DNA from 3 places in the Kitasatospora sp. NPDC058184 genome. Region 2 is predicted to be linked to each of the others. Evidence: riboswitches for the same ligand, from Rfam matches in the RefSeq annotation. Region 2 holds a riboswitch; each other region holds the start of a gene.
What was found. Region 2 has a riboswitch for S-adenosylmethionine ahead of thrC (threonine synthase). Riboswitches for the same ligand answer to the same signal wherever they lie in the genome.

Region 1 (4,187 bases), on a different contig from region 2:
GCGGCGCCCGGAGGGATGCTTGGCCGCATGGCGCTCGCGGTCCCCGACCACACCGCCGCCCGGGGCGGCCGCCCGGCGGCGACCGCCCCCGTGGTCAGCTACGCCCTGATCGCCCTCAACACCCTGGTCTTCCTGCTCGGCCCGGCCGCGGGGCTCAACCCGCTGTACGGCACGGGCCAGGCCCGGGTCTGCGCGGAGCAGCGGTACGAGCAGCGCTGGGGCGCCGTCCCGGCCGAGGTGCTGGCCGGACGGCCGCTGACCGCCGGACAGCTCGCCGAGGCCCCCGACCCGGTCCCCGGCTGCCCGGCCGCCCCGACCCCGGGCAAGCGCCCGGCGCTGTCCGTCCTCACCGGGCTCTTCCTGCACGCCGGCTGGCTGCACCTGCTCGGGAACCTGCTCTTCCTCCAGGTCTTCGGCCCCACCGTCGAACGCCGGCTGGGCCGGGCCCGGTACGCCGTCTTCTACCTGGCCGCCGGCAGCCTGACCACGTACGGCTTCGCGCTCGCCGAGGCGCACTCGCCGAACTCCACCCGGGTGCTCATCGGGGCCTCCGGGGCGATCGCCGCCGCCCTCGGCGCCTACCTGCGCCTCCACCCCCGGGCCCGGGTGACCACCCTCGTCCCGCTGCTGTTCTTCCTGCCGCTGCGCTTCCCGGCCTGGCTGGTGCTCGGCCTCTGGTTCGTCCTGCAGTGGTGGTCGGTGCACGCGGCCGGCCCCGGGGTGGCGTACCTGGTCCACGTGATCGGCTTCTCGGCCGGGTTCCTCTACGCCTGCACCGTGGTCCGCCACCCCCCGCGACGACCGGGCTGACGCCCGATACGCTGGCGGCACCCCACAAAGGAGCCCGAACTGTGATCACCGCCATCGTCCTGATCAAGACCAGTGTCGACCGCATCCCGGAGATCGCCGAATCCATCGCCGCCATCGACGGCGTGAGCGAGGTCTACTCGGTGACGGGGGGCTACAACCTGGTGGCGATGGTGCGGGTGCGCCGGCACGACGACCTGGCCGAGGTCATCCCGGGCCGGCTCAACAAGGTCCCGGGCGTGGCCCACACCGAGACCCAGATCGCCTTCCGCACCTACTCCCAGCACGACCTGGAGGCCGCTTTCGCCCTCGGCCTGGACGAGTAGCGGTCAGCCCTCGGCGCGCCGACCCCGCTCGACCTGCACGGTGGCGACGCAGCGCCCGCCCTCGTTGCGGTAGTTCCACGCCGCGCCCTCCGTGACCAGCTCCCGGACGGCGGTCAGGAAGCGGTCGACGTGCTCGTCCGGCGTCCCGGCGCCGAAGCTCACCCGGATCGCGTTCAGGCTGCGCTCGCCCGGCAGCGACGGCTCGGGCGCACCACACTCGGACGGTGCCTCGTCCTCGTCGCCCAGCAGCGTGCGCACCAGCGGGTGGGCGCAGAACAGGCCGTCGCGCACCCCGATGCCGTACTCGGCGGACAGCGCGGCGGAGAAGTGCGAGCTGTTCCAGTCCCGGACGACGAAGGACAGCACGCCCACCCGGGCGGAGCCCTCGCCGAACAGGTTCAGCACCTTGACCTGCGGGATCTCGGCCAGCCCGGCCGTCAGCCGGGCGATCAGCTGCTGCTCGCGGGCCTCCAGCCCGTCGAAGCCGGCCTCGGTCAGCGCCCGGCAGGCCGAGGCGATCGCGTAGGCGCCGATGACGTTCGGCGAGCCGGCCTCGTGCCGGGCCGGGCCGGTGTGCCACTGCACGGCCACCGAGCCGTCGGCCTCCCGGGCCACCGTCCGGGTCGCCCCGCCGCCGGCCAGGTACGGCTCGGCCGCGTCCAGCCAGTCCGCCCGGCCGGCCAGCACCCCGGCGCCGAACGGCGCGTAGATCTTGTGGCCGGAGAAGGCGATCCAGTCGACGTCCAGCTCGCGCACCGAGACCCGGTGGTGCGGCGCCAGCTGGGCGGCGTCCAGCACCACCCGGGCGCCGTGCCGGTGCGCGGTCGCGGTCAGCTCGGCGACCGGCCACAGCTCGCCGGTCACGTTGGAGGCGCCGGTGACGCAGAGCAGCCTGGGGCCCTCGGGCGTCTCGGCGAGCGCGGCGTCCAGCGCGGCCACCGCCTCGGCCCGCGAGCGCGGCGCCCGCAGGTAGGTGACGTCCAGTCCGGCGTGCGCCCAGGGCAGCAGCGAGGCGTGGTGCTCGGTCTCGAAGGCGAACACCCGGGTGCCGGCCGGGACGGCGGAGGCCAGCAGGTTGAGCGAGTCGGTGGTGGCCCGGGTGAAGACCACCTGGTCGCCCTCGCGCAGGTCGAGGAACTCGCCGACGGTGCGGCGGCTCTGCTCGAACAGGTCGGTGGACAGCTGGGAGAGGTACCCGGCCCCGCGGTGGACGCTGCCGTAGTACGGCGCGTAGGCGGCGACGTCGTCCCACACCCGCTGGAGCGCCGGCGAGCTCGCCGCGTAGTCGAGCGCCGCGTAGCCGACCTTCTCACCGCTGGCGAGCGGGACCTGGACGTCGGCGCCGAGGACGGCGAGCGGGGTGCGGATTTCGGTGGCCAGAGACATGGGGATGCACTCCTTCTGGGGCAAGGGACCCCGGGAGTGCTAGTCGTCGGGCGTCCGCGCTTGTCGCACGGACGGCTTGCCGTGACGACCCGGTCCTCACCCAGGGCACCCCGCCACGGACGGAGGGTTGCCGGACAGCCAGCTGGGGCTTGGCGCTGTCACTCATGACCTGGCGAAGACTCTAGGCCTGGTCCACCGGGTGGTCAAACGGGCATCCAGCATCCGGACAGCACGGGAGCCCGCGTCGGCGTACCGGCACGGGCTCCCCAACTGCCGCCTCAGGCCCGGCTGGTGGCCTCCGACCAGCGCCGCAGCAGGTCCTGCGCGGCACCGGAGTCGATCGCCTTCGCGGCCCGCTCCATGCCGGCCGCCAGCTGCTCGGTGAGCGGCGCGTCGCCCAGCTCCAGCGCGACCAGCGCCGCCGCCGTGTTCAGCAGGACGGCGTCCCGCACCGGCCCGTGCTCGCCGGCCAGCAGCCGCCGCGCGACCTCGGCGTTGTACGAGGCGTCCGCCCCGCGCAGCGCCTCGATGCCGACCAGCTCGATGCCCACGTCCCGCGGGTCGAAGGTGGACTCCGTGACGACCCCGTCGCGCACCAGCCAGACCTGCGAGGTCGTGGTGATGGTCAGCTCGTCCAGCCCGTCGTCGCCGCGGAAGACCAGCGCCGTGGCGCCCCGCCGGGCCAGCACCCCGGCGATCAGCCCGGACAGCCGGGTGTCGAAGCAGCCGATGGCGTGCGCGGTGACCTTGGCCGGGTTGGTCAGCGGGCCGAGGATGTTGAAGGCGGTCGGCACCCCGAGGTCGCGCCGCGCGGTGGCGGCGTGCCGCATCGAGGGGTGGAACTTCGCCGCGAAGCAGAAGGTCAGCCCGACCTCCTCGGCCACCTCGGCGACTCGCCGGGGGGAGAGGTCCAGCGCCACCCCGAGCTTCTCCAGCACGTCCGAGGAGCCGCTGGTCGAGGAGGCCGACCGGTTGCCGTGCTTGACCACCTTGGCGCCGGCGGCCGCCGCGACGATCGCCGACATGGTGGAGATGTTGACGGTCTTCGCCCGGTCCCCGCCGGTGCCGACGATGTCCACCGCCGGGCCGGGGATCTCCAGCGGCTCGGCGTGCGCGTACATCGCGTCGACCAGGCCGGCGATCTCCTCGACCGACTCGCCCTTGGCCCGCAGCGCGATCATGAACCCGGCCACCTGGACGGGGGACGCCTCGCCGCTCATGATCCGGTCCATCGCCCACGCGGTGGACGAGCGGTCGAGGTCCTCCCCCTGCAACAGTGCCGCCAGGAGGTCCGGCCAGGTGCGGACCACCTGCGCGGGGTCGCTACCGCCGTTCGCAGGGTTCACGTTCACCATGGCTGACTCCAGCTGTTGTCGGTTCCCCGCTCCGGGGACGTCCGTACGGATGGAGCCAGCCTATCGAGCGGAGCGCCCGCTTCTACCCCTGTCTTTCCTACTCCTGGCGCGGATTTCAGCGGACGGCCGGAGTCCGCTTCGCCAGCCGGTCCCGCAGCAGGGCGGCGACCGCCCCGGCCAGCGCCACCGGCTCCACCGGACGGGAGATCGCGGCGTCGGCCCGGCTCCAGGCGGCCAGCCAGGAGTCCTGCGGCCGGCCGATCAGCACCAGGACCGGCGGGCAGCCGTAGATCTCGTCCTTGAGCTGGCGCCC
Region 2 (4,187 bases):
AGGCGGCGAAGGCGCGGGCCCAGCGCTGGGTCAGGAAGCCGGCCCGGTCGGCGCCGAGGATGCCGGTGAGGACGGCCCGGGCGACGTCGTCGGGCAGCATCCGGTAGTACTCCGGCGGGGCCCAGGGGGTGTGCGAGAAGTGGCCGATCCGCAGGTCGGGGCGGGCTTCGCGGAGCAGGGCCGGGACCAGGGAGAGGTGGTAGTCCTGGACGAGGACGGCGGCGTTCGGGGCGGCCTCGGCGGCGAGGGCTTCGGCGAAGGCCTCGTTGTAGGCCCGGTAGGCGGCCCATTCGGTGCGGAAGGCGGCGTCGAAGGAGGGGGCGGTGGGGGTCGCGTAGAGCAGGTGGTGGACGAACCAGAGGGTGGAGTTGGCGACGCCGTTGTAGGCGCGGGCGAAGGTCAGCGGGTCGATGTCCAGCATCCGTACGGCCTGGCCGCCGACCTCGTGGCCGGCCAGGTCGAGGCGGCCGTGGGGTGCCTCGGCGGCGGCCCTGCGGTCGGAGTCGTCGAGGGCGGCGCAGACCCAGACGGCGTTCGGGTCGTCGATGGCGGAGAGGCCGGAGACCAGGCCGCCGCCGCCGCGGCGCAGGGTCAGTGTGCCGTCGTCGGCGGTGCTGAAGGACACCGGTCCCCGGTTGGACGCCACCAGGACGGGGGCGGTGCCGGTCACGCTCGAACGGTTGGTCGTGAGATCGCCCATGGTTGGCATGTTGCCGTGGGGTCGGCGTGGCAAACCCGTGCGGCCCGTCGAAGAGAGGCCCTAATGGCGGGCGGCGTACTCGGGGAGGGTGTGGATCGGGGGGCGTTCGAGGGCGGTCACCGGGTGGGTGTGGGCGGTGAAGGCGCGGGTTTCCGGGTCGCGGGTGAACTGGGTGAGGTGGGGGTGGACGAGGTCGGCGGAGGCCTTGAGGCGGTGGGTGCGGTCGAGGCGTTCCAGGGCGGTCCGGTAGATGGTGGCGGCCATCCGGCCGAGGGCCTGGCCGTCCTGGTGGCGGTGGTGCCGGACGCCGACGTCCACCTGGGCGAGGGCGTCCAGGCCGGCCAGCTCCAGGGCGTCGACCAGCAGGCCGAGTTCGACGCCGTAGCCGGTGGGGAAGGGCAGCCGTTCGAGCAGTGAGCGGCGGGCCGCGTACTCGCCGCCGAGGGGCTGGACGAAACCGGCGAGTTCCGGCCAGTGGAGGTTGAGCAGGGGGCGGGCGACGAGTTCGGTGACCCGGCCGCCGCCGGCTGGCAGGACGGCGCCCTCCGACTCCAGCGGGCGGTCGTACATGGCCTTGACCAGCTGGATGGACTCGTCGGTGAGCAGCGGGCCGATGATGCCGGAGACGAAGGCCGGGTCGAACTCGCGCAGGTCGGCGTCGACGAAGCAGACGATGTCGCCGTGGGTGACCAGCAGTGAGCGCCAGAGCACCTCGCCCTTGCCGGGGACGGCGGGCAGCCGGGGCAGGACGGCGTCGCGGTGCTCGACCCGGGCGCCGGCCTCGGCGGCGACGGCGGCGGTGGCGTCGGTGGAGCCGGAGTCGACGACGACGAGTTCGTCGACGAGCGGGAGGCGTTCCATCAGCTCGCGGCGGATGGTGCGGACGATGTCGCCGACGGTGGCCTCCTCGTCCAGGGCGGGGAGGACCACGCTGACCGTGCGACCGGTGCGCTCCTTGGCGTCGAGCAGGGTGCGGACCGGCCGGTCGGCCGCGCTCCAGGAGCGGCGGCGCAGCCAGGACGCCGCCTGCGGGAGGAGCGCGGGAGTCGGTTCGGCGGGCACGGAGATCTCCTCGGCGAGGTCGGTGGGACGGGTCATCTCGCTTGGCGGACGGTCCCGTTCAGGTTTGACGCCTTCGGATACAGTCTTCGTACAGCGGTCGGACCTTTGCACGCCGGGGTCTCCGTTGAGCACCACCACAATTTCACAAGCTCATCCAGAGGGACTGAGGGAACGGCCCGTTGACGTCCCGGCAACCTTCTCGCGCGGCTGTCTGTCGACAGGCCCCGGCGGGACAGGTGCCAATTCCGTCCCGTGTCGCGACCGCGCCACGGGGAAGATGAGGAGAGAGGCCTCGCCATCATGGCTATCGACACTGCCGCACCCGTTTCCGTCGACCTCGGCCCGGCCGCCGCGCTGTCCTGTCGCGAGTGCGGCACCCGCTTCCCGCTCGGCCCCAGCTTCGCGTGCCTGGAGTGCTTCGGCCCGCTGGAGATCGCCTACGAGTTCGGCAGCGAGGGCGCCGAGGAGTTGCGCAAGCGGATCGAGGCCGGTCCGGCCTCCATCTGGCGGTACGCGCCGCTGCTGCCGGTGCCGGCCGACGTGGCGTCCAAGCCGAACCTGAACCCGGGGTGGACCCCGCTGGTGAAGGCGGACAACCTGGGCCGGGAGCTCGGTTTCACCGCCCAGCTGCACGTCAAGGACGACTCCGGGAACCCGACGCACTCGTTCAAGGACCGGGTGGTCGCGTGTGCGATCGAGGCGGCCCGGGCGTTCGGCTACACCACGCTGTCCTGCTCCTCCACCGGCAACCTGGCCGGCGCGGTGGGTGCGGCGGCGGCCCGGGCCGGGTTCCGGTCCTGCGTGTTCATCCCGCACGACCTGGAGCAGGGCAAGGTCGTCATGGCCGGGGTGTACGGCGGCGAGCTGGTCGGCATCGAGGGCAACTACGACGACGTGAACCGCTTCTGCTCGGAGCTGATCGGCGACCCGGCCGGCGAGGGCTGGGGCTTCGTCAACGTGAACCTGCGGCCGTACTACGGCGAGGGCTCCAAGACGCTGGCGTACGAGATCTGCGAGCAGCTCGGCTGGCGGCTGCCGGAGCAGATCGTGATCCCGATCGCCTCGGGCTCGCAGCTGACGAAGATCGACAAGGGGCTCCAGGAGCTGATCAGGCTCGGCCTGGTCGAGGACCGGCCGTACAAGGTCTTCGGCGCCCAGGCGGAGGGCTGCTCGCCGGTGTCGGCCGCGTTCAAGGCCGGCCGGGACGTGATCAAGCCGGTGAAGCCGGACACCATCGCCAAGTCGCTGGCGATCGGCAACCCGGCCGACGGCCCGTACGTGCTGGACATCGCCCGCCGTACCGGTGGCGCGGTGGAGGACGTCACGGACGCCGAGGTCGTGGCGGCGATCCGGCTGCTGGCGCGGACCGAGGGGATCTTCGCCGAGACCGCGGGCGGGGTGACCGTCGGCGTGCTGAAGAAGTTGGTCGAGACCGGGCAGCTGGACCCGGCCAAGGAGACCGTCGCGATCAACACCGGCGACGGGCTGAAGACCCTGGACGCCGTCTCCGATTCCGGGATGACCGCCGTCATCCGCCCGACGCTGGACTCGTTCCGCGCCGCCGGCCTCGTGTCCGCCTGAACCACCCGATAGGCCCCGCCCCCGCTAGGAGAGTCATGAGCGCCACCGTCCGCATCCCCACCATCCTGCGCACCTACACCGACGGCGCCGCCGAGGTGACCGCCGAGGGTGCCACCCTGGCCGAGGTCGTCGCCGACCTGGAGAAGAACCACGCGGGCATCGCGGCCCGCGTCCTGGACGACACGGGCAAGCTGCGCCGCTTCGTGAACGTCTACGTGAACGACGACGACGTGCGCTTCGCCGAGGGTCTGGCGACCGAGATCAAGGACGGCGCCAGCGTCTCGATCATCCCGGCGGTGGCCGGCGGCTGCTGAGCCGACAAAGCAGAACCCGCGGTCGCCCGCGCGTACGGAAATCCGTTCTCCGTATGCGCGGGCGACCGCTCGCATTCCGGCGGGAATATTTCCGGGTCGAGTCGGAGTAGAGTGTGGCTCGGCTGGGAACAGGGTTTCCCTTTCGGCCCCCGCAGTGCTCGGCCCGGGGGCGTCCGGCCGCCGGGGGCGGACCGTGAAACATGTCAGGCAGATGTCAGAATTCGCGCGGGCATTTGAGTAATTCGTCCGCTATGTCCGGCGTGGAATGCCGAGATTATTCCGATTCGATCCGTCCTGTCCCTTGACGCCTTGGCGGAATTACCGGCGGTTGGCCCTGTTGCAGAGGGCGTCGATCCGGATACATTCAGCGGCGGTCGACGCAATCACCCGCTCACCGGAGGCCGCCCGGCGTTCCGCGCGGATGGTTGCGGCGTGCACGGCTGCGCCCAGGGGGGGTTCCCCGGGCCGGCCTTCAACCAACCCGGGCCCGCGACCTGCGGGCACGTGAAGGGCCAGCACAGCACTAGGGG
Region 3 (4,187 bases), on a different contig from region 2:
AGCAGGCGCTCGGGAAGCGAACAGACCGGGGCAGATTCAGACCGAATCGGGCAGGGTGGGACGATACCTGCCATGCCTAGCAAGTCTCCATCGGTCCGGGACACCGACGCCCCGCCCGACCCGCTCTGCCGTCTCCTGCTCGACCTGGGCGAAGCCCTGCTGGGCGGCGGCCTGCCCGTCCATGAGGTCGAGGACGAACTCCGTGGACTGGGGCGGGCGTTGGGCGCCCCTGAGGTCCAGGTCGCCGCGCTGACCAACGGGCTGTTCGTGGCCCTGGACCCGGACGGCGCCACCAGGTTCCAGCCGCTCGGCGGCACCCTGCGGTTCGAGCAGACGGCCGACGTCCTCGACCTGGTGCACCGGCTGCGGGCGGGCGAACTCGACGGGCCGCGGGCGCGCGCCGAGCTGGACCGGATCCGGCGGGCGCCCGCCCGCTGGCCCGCGTGGGTGGCGGACTTCGGGGCGCTGCCGGTCGGGGTCGGGGTCTGCATCTTCCTGCAGCCGGTGGCGGCGAACGTGCTGGCCGCCGGGCTCGGCTCGCTGATCGTGGTGGGCCTGACCGTGCTCGCCCGGCGGCGGCCGCACCTGCGGCCGCTGCTGCCCGTCACGGCCGGCTTCCTGGTCGCGCTGCTGGTCCTGGCACTCGCGCGGGCCTCGCTGCTGGACGGGCCGCTGCGGACGATCGTGGCCACCCTGGCGATCCTGCTGCCGGGCGGACTGCTGGTCACCGGGCTGTCCGAGATCGCCGCCGGCGCGGCCAACGCGGGCACCGCCCGGCTGGTCTCCGGCGCCGTGCAGCTGACGCTGTTCCTCGCCGGGGTGGCCGCGGCCGCCACCGCGATCGGCATGCCGTCCACCGCGCTGGCCAACGTGCAGGTGGCCAAGCCGAGCTGGTGGGTGATCGCGCTGGGGCTGGCGATCGCGGTGGCCGGGGTGGTGGTCAACGTCCACACCCCGCCCTCGGCCATCCCGTGGATCGTCGCGGTAATCGCGGTGAGCGTCACCGCCCAGGTGGCGGTGGGGTCGGTGCACGGCGCGGCGATCGGCGGCCTGGCCGGTGCCGTCGCCGCCGCGGTCGCGGCCACCCTGGTGCACTGGCTGCCGGGCGGTCCGCTCTGGCAGGTGCTCTACCTCCCGGCGTTCTGGATCGTCGTGCCGGGCTCCTTCGGTCTGCTGAACACCGCGCAGATCGAGGTCGGCAACGGGGCACAGTCGCTGCTGGCGGCCGTCTCGGCGGTCTTCGGGGTGTCGATCGGCACACTGATCGGCGCGGTGATCAGCCGGATCCCCCGCCCCAGCCTCACCGGCCTGCCGCACCGGGCCTGAGCCGGTCGGAACCAGGCCCGAGCCGGGCCCGAGCCAAGCCGGACCCGGGACCGGTACGGGCCGGAACCGGGCCCCGGGGCGCGCGGAGGTGCGCCCCGGAGCCCGGAGTCTCGGAACCCGAGGTTCGGAACCCATGACCAGGGAACCCCGGAACCTCGGAATCCGAGAGCCTCGGAGCCCCCGTCAGGGCTGGCGCAGGGCCTCGGTGAGCCGGTGGGCCGCCTCGACGACGGCCTGGGAGAGCTGGGCGCCGGGGTGGCGGCTGAGCCGTTCGATCGGCCCGGAGACCGTGACGGCGGCCACCACCCGGTTGGACTGGCCGCGGACGGGCGCGGCGACGGAGGCGACCCCGACCTCGCGCTCGCCGACGGACTGGGCCCAGCCGCGGCGCCGCACGCCGCTCAGCGCGGTGGCGGTGAAGCGGGCCCCCTGCAGGCCGCGGTGGAGGCGCTCGGGCTCCTCCCAGGCGAGCAGGATCTGGGCGGCGGAGCCGACCTTCATGGGGAGGGTGACCCCCACCGGAACGGTGTCGCGCAGGCCGGTGAGCCGCTCGGCGGCGGCTACGCAGATCCGGACCTCGCCCTGCCGCCGGTAGAGCTGGGCGCTCTCGCCGGTGGCGTCCCGCAACTGGGCGAGGACCGAGCCGGCCGCGGCCAGCAGCCGGTCCTCGCCGGCGGCCGCCGAGAGCTCGCCGAGGCGGGGGCCGAGCATGAACCGGCCCTGGACGTCCCGGCTGACCAGGCGGTGGTGTTCGAGTGCGACGGCCAGCCGGTGGGCGGTGGGCCGCGCCATGCCGGTGGCCGCGACGAGGCCGCCCAGGGTGGCGGGCCCGGCCTCCAGGGTGCCGAGGATCGAGGTGACCTTGTCGAGCACGCCGACGCCGCTCGTGTTCTCCATGGGATGGGTACTCCAGTCTCAAGGCCCGGGAGCAGCGGGTCCGCGCTGCTCACGGCGGCTCCTGGCGGGGAGCCGGGGGGTGTGGTCAGCGAGGACAGGCCGGAGAAGTCGGCCGATTGCCTGCGCCGGGCACGAGACGGGTACGCGAAAGGACCGGGGCGGGAAGCGCCCGGGCGAAGGACAGCACAGAGAGCACCGTGTCTCCTCATCTTTCCCGCGCCACAGTGGCGACAGGCCGGAGTTGGCACTGCCCCCGCCAACACGGCGCGTACTTCGGACGCCGGGTCGAACGGGGAGTTGCCGGGGCTTCGTAGGGCCGGTCCCTCCACCCCTCTGGATGATTCGCCAGGAACGATACAAGACATCCGGGGCGGGTCGGCAAGTCCCCCCGCCCTCGACCCGCCCTCGACCACGCCCCGCGGGGCCGGCTCAGCGGTGGCGCGGCCCCGACAGGCCGGTGCACGGGGCCCCGTCCGGGCTGCCGGGGAGGGTCGCGTCCCAGGCGTGCAGGGCGGCGAGGGCGGCGGTGCGCTCGCGGTCCGTGGGCCGGGTGCCCTCGGGGCCGAGCAGGTAGTCGGCGACCGGGGTGAGCAGCAGGGTGGCGTCGCCGGCCGGGAGCAGCAGCGCCTCGTCCCACTGGTGCCGGATGACGGTGCGGCGCAGCAGCGTGCCGTGGCGCGGCGAGGTGCCGTGGCACGGCGGGGTGCCGGCAGAGGTCCGGCGGCGGAGTTCGGGGGCGACCTCGGCCTCCAGGACGGTGCGCACGTCCCGCAGGGCGCCGAGCGGCACGTGCTCGGCGGCGAGGTCGAGGAGGGCGGCGGCCTCCGGGGCGAGCCGGTAGGCGGCGACCACCGCGGCGGTCTCGACGGGCTCGAAGGGCTGCCCGGCGAGCCGGGCCACGTCGATCACGTCGCCCGCGAGGAAGGTGCGCCCGAGCCCTTCCTCGGCGAGGGCGATCAGGCATTCGACGTGGTCGTCGGCGGCCAGGTAGGGGCGGACCGGGACGGTGGCGAGGTCGCCGGGGAGCGCGGCGGTCGCGACCCGCACCTGGTACCACGGGTCGAGCAGCGGGTCCCCGGCCGGCCAGCGCAGGGTGACGGCGGTGTGCCGGGGGCGCTCGCCGAGCAGGGTGACCTCCACGGACTCCACCGGGTGGTCGGTGACCAGCCGGTTGACGGCCTGCCAGAGCGAGGCCTCGGTGGGGCTGACGAGGCTGAGCTCGGCCAGCGGCCGGGGCAGGTCGGGCGGGTAGTAGCCGGCCAGCGGCAGGTCTCGGATGGGGCGGACCCCGGTGGCGTCGGCGAGGTCGCGGGCGACCCGGGCGTAACACTCGACCCGGTCGCGGGCGCGCCGCAGCTCGTCCCGGGCGTGCGCGCCCATCCGGACGTCCTCCCGGGCGAGCGCGGCGAGCACCAGGTACGGGAGGTGGCGCTCGCCCCGGGCGCGGTGGAGCAGTTCGACGGGTCCGCAGGCCGGGTCGACGTCGAGCAGGCGGTGGAGCAGGTCGGTGTCCAGTCCGCCCTGCCGGTCCGTGGCCCGGTCGGTGCTCAGGTCCGTGCTCAACGCCGTACTCGGTTCCGCGTTCGGATCCGCTTTCCGGCCGGTGCTCAGGTCGCTGTTCCGGTCCGTGTTCATGGGCGTCCGCCTCCGAGAGCCGTGGGGGTCGCCGGTCGGCGGCCGGGCGACCGGGGACGTGGCGGGTCCGGCGGTGATGGGCCGGGCCGACTGCGGGCGCCACATCACCGATTGTGGCGACGGCCGATCAACACCGGATCACCACCGGGTCGACGATCTCTCGACATCCCGCCAGGTCCCGTGGGTTGATAGGGACTCACCAATTCGGGGGTGGCACGTGCGGGCGGGGGCGAGCACATGAAGCGGGCAGGTGCAGGAATGGATGATTTCCGGTTCTCGGTGCTGGGCTTGATGCGGGCGCAGCGCGGCGCGACCGTACTGAAGGTGGG

Region 1: linked by a shared signal. The riboswitch ahead of ACFVXH_RS02340 (aminotransferase class V-fold PLP-dependent enzyme) and the one ahead of thrC (threonine synthase) in region 2 are both predicted to bind S-adenosylmethionine.
Region 3: linked by a shared signal. The riboswitch ahead of ACFVXH_RS15265 (IclR family transcriptional regulator) and the one ahead of thrC (threonine synthase) in region 2 are both predicted to bind S-adenosylmethionine.

What each region holds. Positions count from the first base shown of each region.
Region 1 is NZ_JBHVVE010000001.1:510,765-514,951, forward strand. Features, by position in the region: gene ACFVXH_RS02330 (rhomboid family intramembrane serine protease) at 28-810, shown strand; gene ACFVXH_RS02335 (Lrp/AsnC family transcriptional regulator) at 852-1,133, shown strand; gene ACFVXH_RS02340 (aminotransferase class V-fold PLP-dependent enzyme) at 1,137-2,519, opposite strand; SAM riboswitch class IV at 2,571-2,689, opposite strand; gene trpD (anthranilate phosphoribosyltransferase) at 2,798-3,874, opposite strand; gene ACFVXH_RS02350 (hypothetical protein) at 3,990-4,187, opposite strand, start outside.
Region 2 is NZ_JBHVVE010000035.1:72,579-76,765, reverse strand. Features, by position in the region: gene ACFVXH_RS38835 (trehalose-6-phosphate synthase) at 1-700, opposite strand, end outside; gene ACFVXH_RS38830 (glucosyl-3-phosphoglycerate synthase) at 761-1,798, opposite strand; SAM riboswitch class I at 1,910-2,046, shown strand; gene thrC (threonine synthase) at 2,063-3,343, shown strand; gene ACFVXH_RS38820 (MoaD/ThiS family protein) at 3,379-3,657, shown strand.
Region 3 is NZ_JBHVVE010000007.1:46,299-50,485, reverse strand. Features, by position in the region: gene ACFVXH_RS15270 (threonine/serine exporter family protein) at 73-1,326, shown strand; gene ACFVXH_RS15265 (IclR family transcriptional regulator) at 1,510-2,223, opposite strand; SAM riboswitch class I at 2,426-2,567, opposite strand; gene ACFVXH_RS15260 (hypothetical protein) at 2,653-3,786, opposite strand; gene ACFVXH_RS15255 (BTAD domain-containing putative transcriptional regulator) at 4,117-4,187, shown strand, end outside.